One region of the Geodermatophilus maliterrae genome, then DNA from elsewhere that is predicted to be linked to it. Evidence: predicted binding sites of a transcription regulator. Region 1 holds the regulator's gene; the other holds the start of a gene.

Region 1 (3,917 bases):
ACCGGACGCGGCAGCCTCGTCCAAGTCTGCCGGGACGGGGCCGGGGCACCGCGCGCACGCCGCGTGCCTCCACGAGGGTCGACGCGGCGCCCACGGTCGACGCGACACCCGGGGTCGGCGCGGCGCTCACGGCAGCTGGAGGACCTGGCCGGGCACGACCGCCGAGTCCTCGAGGTCGTTGAGCTCCTCGATGGCGTCGACCACGACCCGCACGTCCTGCCCGTCCCCGGCGAGCTCGCCTGCGATCGACCACACCGTGTCGCCCGGCTCGACCACGACGCTGCTCTCCCCCGCCAGCCGCAGCCCGCCGTCGCCGCCGGGCAGCAGGGGCGAGATCCACGAGCCCAGGGCGACGGCCCCGCCCAGGGTGAGCGCGGCGAGGAGGCGCCGCCCCCGACGGGTCAGCCGCGCAGGGGCCGGCGACGGCGCGCACCCGCCCCGGACCGGGCCGGTGGCGGTCCTGGAGCGGAGCGGCCGCCCACTCGGGCGGGCCGGGTCGCGGCGGGTGGGCGGCGCCTCGACGGCCGGACCGGCCCCGCCGGTGCGCCCCCCGGGGACGGCCGGCCGGTCGGGGACGGGCCGCAGGTGCCCGGTGACCCGCGGTCCGGAGCCCGGCAGGGCGGCCCGCACCGCCGGCCAGGCCGAGCGACCGGGAGCCGCCGCACCCCCACCGGCCCCCGATCCGAGCAACGGCCGCCACGGGACCCGGACCGTCGCGTCGAACTGCAGCACGTCCTGCCGCACGCTCCCCATGACCACTCCTCCTCGTCGAGCCCACCCGGTCGAACAGGTGTTCGATCGAACGCCCGTACGATTCCTACCGCACGCTCCCGATAGGGGCGACCCGACACGTCACGCGGTTTCGAACACACGTTTGAAGTACCGGCGCCGAGGCGCTACCGTCCGTTCAGCACCCGTCCGCCGTCGCCCCCGGGCGTCGTGGGGGTCACGGCCCGCCGCGGGTCCCGCACGGGATCGGCAGCCGGACCGGGGCACCGCGGGCGGAGGGCAGGACACGAGGGCTGTGGCGGCACAGTCGGCGAGGAGGAGACGTGGCGGGCACGAGCGGGACCGGCCAGCGCACGCGCACCGGTGGGACGGCGACCCGGCGCGGCGCGAAGGCCGGCGCGGCGACGGAGACCCCGGACGCGGCCGACCAGGCCGGCGCGGTGCGGACCTTCCCCGACCGCACGGAGGCCGGCGACGGCCTGACCCAGCGGCAGCGCAGGGTGCTCAAGGTCATCCGCGACTCGATCGAGCGCCGTGGCTACCCGCCCTCGGTGCGCGAGATCGGCGAGGCCGTCGGCCTGTCCTCGGCGTCGTCGGTCGCCCACCAGCTCTCGGTGCTGCAGAAGAAGGGCTGGCTGCGGCGCGACCCCAACCGCCCCCGGGCGCTCGACGTCCGGCTCCCCGGCGAGACGCCCGCCGAGACCGGCGCACCCGCGGCTCCGGCTGCCACGGCCGACGCCGGCGCACCCACCTACGTGCCGCTGGTCGGCCGGATCGCCGCCGGTGGCCCGGTGCTCGCCGAGCAGGCGGTCGAGGACGTCTTCCCGCTCCCCCGCGAGCTGGTCGGCGAGGGCACGCTGTTCATGCTGCGCGTCGCCGGCGACTCGATGGTCGACGCGGCCATCTGCGACGGCGACTGGGTGGTCGTGCGCCAGCAGCCCACCGCGGAGAACGGCGAGATCGTCGCCGCGATGCTCGACGGCGAGGCCACGGTGAAGACCTACAAGCGTCGCGACGGGCACGTGTGGCTGCTGCCGCACAACCCCGCCTACGAGCCGATCCCGGGCGACGAGGCGACCGTCCTCGGCCGCGTCGTGACGGTGCTGCGCCGCGTCTGACCGCTGCTCCGGCCCGACGGCCGTCCCGCGCTCGCGGGGCGGCCGTCAGCCGTTCCGGGGCGGCCCGGGCGCGTCGCCGGCCGCGGGGCGCCGCCGGAGCAGCCGCCCACCGATCCAGACCAGCGCCGTCGCCACGGCAGCGGCGACCAGCCCGGCGGTGACGGGCGGGACACCGCCGCTCCCGTCGGAGAGCAACCCCGGCAGGGACGGGTCGGCGGGAGGCGCCGTCGACGACGGCGCCGTGGCGGCGGGGACGGGGACCAGCGTGACGTCGCCGGGGACGCCCTCGCCGGCGACGAGCAGGGCACTGCCGTCCGCGGTGAAGCTGACCGCCTCGCCCTGCGGCGCGCCCGGCAGCGCGACGCGCACCGGCTCGCCGGCCAGCGCGCCGGGGACGTCGGCGCCGGCCAGCGGCCACACGTAGGCGTCGGTGTAGGTCCGCAGCGCGATCCGGCTGCCGTCGCGGGCGACCGCCCCGCCGGTCACCAGCAGCTGGCCCGCGCGCCCCACCGGGCCCCCGGGCGTACCGGTCAGCGTGAAGGTCACCGTGCCGACGTCGGCCAGTCCGACCGTCCCGCCGTCGACCAGCGCCGTCGCCGGCCGGTAGACGTGGCTGGCACCGAGCACCTCCTTGGTCACCACGTACGGCGTGCCGTCGGGGGCCAGCAGCAGCGCCTCGGCGTCGTGCGGGCCGTCGGGGTAGGTCATCCGGTACAGCGCCGTCGTCCCGTCGGGGCGCAGGGCGAGGAGCGCGACGGTCGCCCGGGTGGCGTTGTTGTCCCCGGTGTCGGCCAGCCAGACGGTGCCGTCGGCGCCGACGGCGAGGTCCTCGGGGTCGTAGGGGTCCAGCGGGGCGGTGACAACGTCGACGACCTGGCAGGTGCCGTCCAGCACGTACACGGTCACCTGATCGCCGCCGTCGACCATCGCCAGCATGCGGTCGCCGACGTCGACCAGGCCGGAGAGCTCCGCCAGCCGCGGGTCGCCCACCTGACAGCGGGTCGACGGGGTGGCCGGCTCCTCGGCGCCGGCGGGCGGCGCGGCTCCCAGCGTCAGGGCGAGCACCGGGCCGGCGAGCGCGGCCGCACGGATCGGGCGGGGACCCCGGCGGCCGGGGACGGGCCGGCGGCCCGCGTCAGGGCTGCGCGGGTGGACGGCCGGCTCGGGCACTCGCCCAGCGTGACAGCACGGATGCGTCGAGTGCGTGAACCACGCCCAGCAGGAGCAGGCCCACGGCCGCGCCGACCACCGCGTCGGTGACCCAGTGGAAGTCCAGCGACACCATGGCCACGCCGGTGGCCACCGGCCCCACGACGCTGAGCCACCACAGCGTGCGCTGCAGCCACGGCCGGAGCCGGTACTCGACCGCCTGCCACCGGGCCACACCCCACATGAGCACGGCGTTGGCCACGTGCCCGGAGGGGTAGGAGGCCCCGTCTCGGTGGAAGAACGACCCGGGGTAGGCCGGCGCGGTGCGCCCGGTGCCGAACTTGACGGCGTAGACGACGACCGTCAGCAGCACCAACGCGGCGAGGACACGCACGAGCGGGAGCAGCGTCCGCTGCCGCACGCACAGCCAGCCGACCAGGACGGCCAGCACGGCCAGGATGGTGCCGCGGCCCCCGATCTGGGTGACCACCCAGACCGGCCGGTAGGCCGGTGAGTCCCGCAGGTCCCAGCCGCTGACCACCTCGGAGACCTGCAGGTCCACCCGCTCGAGGTAGCCGCGGGTGAGCAGGTCGGCCGTGACGGCGACGGCCACGACGAGGGCACCCAGCAGCAGCCACCACTGCGGCCGGCCGGCCGTGACGCGCCCGGACGCGGTCGCGTGCTCACCCGGCCCGTCGCCGGACGGCGCGCCGGCCGGGCGTCGCGCCACGCCGCTGGTCACGCGGTCACGGTACCGGCCCGTGACCGGCCCGTGACCTCGGAGCGGCCGACGGCGAGCCGCCCGGGTGCCCGGCGGGGAGCCGGGCACCCGGGCGGCGGGTGCGGAGGGAGTCGGTCAGCCGACGGGTGCGGCGAACCGCTCCAGGGTGGCGGCCAGGCCGCCGTCGACCCGGGCGGACA
Region 2 (3,917 bases), on a different contig from region 1:
CTCGGCGCCGAAGCGCTCCTTGCCCACGGCGAGGACCGGGTCGAAGCGCACGCCGTCGTCCGAGCGGGCCACGACGTTGCCGAACCCGCGGCCCTCGCCCACCGGCCGGCGCAGGCGGTGGGCCAGCCACCACGTGCCGTCGACCAGCAGTGCCGACGGGGCGCCGGCCCACGACCCGGGGCGCGGGTCCTCGGGCTCGACGACGACCTCGGCGTCGGCCCAGAAGCGGTCGGGTGCCGGGGGGCGGGGCACGGACACGGTCACGCGGCAGCTCCGATCGGGAGAGGGGGTCGGCGGCTCCGCGACGGGGCAGCCCGGCCCCGTGTGTACACCGCCGCCGCGTGCGGCCCGTCCGCAGGGAGGACCTCGTGAGCGCCGACGCAGGCCGGCTGCCGCAGTTCGTCATCGCCGGCGCGCCCAAGGCCGGGACGACGGCGCTGCACGCGGCACTGGCCACCCACCCCGGCCTGTACCTCTCGCCGGTCAAGGAGCCGAAGTACTACCTGACCGACGGCCGGCCGCCGCCCCGCAGCGGCCAGCGCGGCCCCGGTGACGCGCACAGCGCCCGCGAGTGGGTCTGGCGGCGCGAGGACTACCTGCGGCTGTTCGACGGCGCGCCGGCGGGCGCAGTTCGCGGGGAGAGCACGCCGTTCTACCTGCACGACCGGGCGGCGCAGCGGCGGCTGGTCGCCGACGTCCCGGGGATCAGGGTGGTCGCGATCGTGCGCGACCCGGTGGACCGCGCGTGGTCCAACTGGGTGCACCTGCGCGCCGACGGCCTGGAGCCCGAGGCCGACTTCGCCACCGCCGTCGAGCTGGAGGCGGAGCGGGTGGCCGCCGGGTGGGCGCCGTTCTGGCACTACCGGGGCCTCGGCCGCTACGGCGAGCAGTTGCGCGATCTCCACTCCCTCCTGCCGCGGGAGCAGGTGCTCCTGCTGCGCTACCGGCAGCTGGTCGACACCCCGCGCGAGACGCTCGACCGGGTCAGCTCCTTCCTCGGGGTCGAGCTCGGGGTGGCGCACACGGTGGCGCCGGAGAACGTCAAGCCGTACGTCGCCGACGGCCCCCGCCACCGGGTGCTGGCCCGGCTGGTCCGTTCCGGTGCCGCGCTGGGTGCCTACGCGCCGCCGCAGGTGTGGCGGCAGGTCTCGCGGCCGCTGGTGGCCGCGCTGCACGCCGGCCGCACGACGCGGCCGCCGATGCCGGTCGAGGTGCGCCGCGCCGTCCTCGCGCCGCTGCTGACCGACATCGGGCTGCTCGAGGAGCTCACGGGCGAGTCCTTCGACGACTGGCGCCGCGACACCGGCCGCGGCGACTTCCGCTCCCGCCGTCCGGCTCCGGCCTGACGCCGGTCCGTCCGGTCGGTGCTCGGTCGCCGGTCGGTCCCGCGGTCGGCGCCGTGGTCCGCGAGGCCGCCGTCGAGGGGTGCTGCGGATCCGTGGACACGGCCCTGGCCTGGGGATTCGCGTCGCTGGGGTGCGGCGGGTCCGGTGGACTTCGAACGCCTGATCGAACCGGTGGGAGGTGTCGTGGACGAGCTGGCCGCCGCGCTGGACGCCCTCGCCTCCGACGACCTGCCGACGGTGTCCGGCCCGCAGCTGCTCGAGCGGCTCCGCAGTCTGCTGACCGCGCAGAACCGGCTGGCGGCCGAGGTGGCCCGCACGGTGCGCCAGTGCGAGCTGACCTCCGCCGCCGAGCACGACGGGCTGAAGACGATGGCCTCGTGGTTGCGCGGGCACGGGCACCTGTCCGCGGCCGAGGCCGGGCGGGTGGTGGCTGTCGGGCGGGCGCTGGAGCAGCTGCCGGCGGTGGCCGCCGCGTGCGCCGCCGGGGCGGTCACCGCCGGGCAGGCCGCGGTGATCGCACCGGTGGCTGAGCCGGGCAACCTGGCCCGCGCCGCCGAACACGACGTCGACCTGCTCGGCGTGGACGCCGCGCCGGCCGTCCTCGCGGCGTCGGCGCCCTCCGCCGATGTGGAGGCGGCGGTGCACCACTGCCTGCAGCGGCTGGACCCCGACGGACCCGAGCCCGAGCCCACCGAGGGCCGCGCGCTGGTGCTGGCCCGGCACGCCGACGGGTCGCTCAGCGGCCGGTTCCACCTCGACGCCGCCGGCGGGGAGAAGCTGCAGGCGGCGGTGGAGTCCGTCGTTCAGGCCGACCGGCCCGCCGGGGATGAGCGCAGCCGGGCTCAGCGGCAGGGCTCAGCGGCAGGGCGACGCGCTGGTGCAGGTCTGCGACACCGTGCTGGCTGCCGGCAGCCTGCCCACGCTGCGCGGACACAAGCCGCAGATCGCCGTGGTGATCGACCTGGCGGACCTCGTCGATGACGCGACCGGGCCGGGCGCCGCACGCATGGGGTTCGGCGCCACCATCTCCGCCGCCCGCGCGCGGTGGCTGGCCTGCGACGCCACCGTGTCCCGCGTGGTGATGGGCCCCGACGGGGCGCCGCTGGACCTGGGCCGGAAGCAGCGGCTGGCCGACCGGTACCTGCGCCGGGCGGTGGAGCTGCGCGACGGCGGCTGCGTGTTCGCCGGCTGTGGTGCCCCGACGTGGTGGGCCGAGGTGCACCACCTCGTCCACTGGCTCGACGGCGGCGGGACCAGCCTGGGGAACTCGGCGCTGCTGTGCGAGCGGCACCACGCCCAGGTCCACCACGGCTTCCGCGTCGAACGACGACCCGACGGGCCGTGGCGCACCTGCCGACCCGACGGCACCGAGATCCTCACCGGCACCGGCCTGCAACCCGCCGCCTGACGACACCTGGGCGCCGACACAGGGCGGGCACCGCCTCCTCCCGTCCCAGGCGGGGAGGTCGGCCGTGGGCCTGCTGGCGAACGGTTCGCCTGGACAGCGTTGCTGCAACCGTGGTCGCATCGCTCGTGTGACCGCCGTCGGGGAGTGGGTGCTGCTCTCCTACCGCCTCCCGCGCGAGCCCTCGGGTCCGCGGACGACGCTGTGGCGGCGGCTGCGCAGGCTCGGGGTCGCCCAGCTCGCCGACGGCGTCGTCGCCCTCCCGGCCGACGCACGCACGCGGGAGTCGCTGGAGTGGCTGGCCGACGACGTGTCGGCCGCCGGTGGCAGCGCCGGCATCTGGACCGCGCGCCCGGCCACCGCAGCCCAGGAGCGCGAGCTGGCCGCGGGCATGGCCGCGGCGCGGGCCGGGGAGTACCGCGCCCTGGCCGCGGAGTGCGCCGCCGCGCTGGCGGGGCCCGACGCCGAGCGGGCCCGCGTGCTGCGCCGGCTCCGTGCGGGGTGGCGGGCGATCGGCCGTCGCGACTTCTTCCCGCCGGCCGAGCGGGACGCTGCCGGCGCGGCGCTGCGCGCGCTCGCGGCATCGGTCGGCGACCCCGTGCCCGCCGGGCGGAGGTCCACGCCGTGAGGTGGGCGACCCGGGCGGGGATCCACGTCGACCGCGCGGCCTGCGCCTGGCTCATCCGCCGCTTCGTCGACCCGGACGCCGAGTTCGTCTTCGTCGTCGACCCGGCCGACGTCCCGGCCGGCGCGACGCCGTTCGACATGCGCGGCGTGGCCCTCGGCCACGTCGGCGGCGACTGCTCGTTCGAGACGATCCTGCGCGTGCACCGCCTCGACGACCCCGTGCTGGAGCGGATCGGCGAGATCGTGCACGAGGCCGACCTCGACGACGGCCGCTTCGACGCCCCCGAGGCCCCGGGCCTCGACGTCCTGCTGCGCGGCCTGTCGATGACCGGAGACGACGAGCGCACCCTCGCCGTCTCCGGCCCGCTCCTCGACGGCCTCCACGAGTACGTCCGCCGCCGCCTGCTGCTCGGCCGCGAGCCGGCCTGACCCCCGACGGAGATCCCATGACCGAGCCGACGCCGGCCGCCTCCGCCACCGCCCCGCCCTCCGCCCCGGCCACCGCGGTGCCGCCGTTCCGGACCGCCGTCCGCGCCTGG

Evidence for each region. The regulator LexA, encoded in region 1, represses DNA repair genes until DNA is damaged. The targets are predictions, from matches to a motif close to TCGAACANNTGTTCGA.
Region 2: a site for LexA is predicted at 1,498-1,513, ahead of ABQ292_RS14765 (DUF222 domain-containing protein). Genes of this name have one in related genera too.

What each region holds. Positions count from the first base shown of each region.
Region 1 covers NZ_JBFNXQ010000032.1:3,735-7,651, reverse strand. Annotated here, with positions in the region: gene ABQ292_RS11825 (LysM peptidoglycan-binding domain-containing protein) at 127-753, opposite strand; gene lexA (transcriptional repressor LexA) at 1,053-1,847, shown strand; gene ABQ292_RS11815 (hypothetical protein) at 1,893-3,017, opposite strand; gene ABQ292_RS11810 (phosphatase PAP2 family protein) at 2,983-3,738, opposite strand; gene hflX (GTPase HflX) at 3,853-3,917, opposite strand, start outside.
Region 2 covers NZ_JBFNXQ010000045.1:29,757-33,673, forward strand. Annotated here, with positions in the region: gene ABQ292_RS14755 (glycoside hydrolase family protein) at 1-264, opposite strand, end outside; gene ABQ292_RS14760 (sulfotransferase family protein) at 369-1,346, shown strand; gene ABQ292_RS14765 (DUF222 domain-containing protein) at 1,530-2,327, shown strand; gene ABQ292_RS14770 (HNH endonuclease signature motif containing protein) at 2,242-2,754, shown strand; gene ABQ292_RS14775 (Chromate resistance protein ChrB) at 2,882-3,379, shown strand; gene ABQ292_RS14780 (chromate resistance protein ChrB domain-containing protein) at 3,376-3,807, shown strand; gene chrA (chromate efflux transporter) at 3,825-3,917, shown strand, end outside.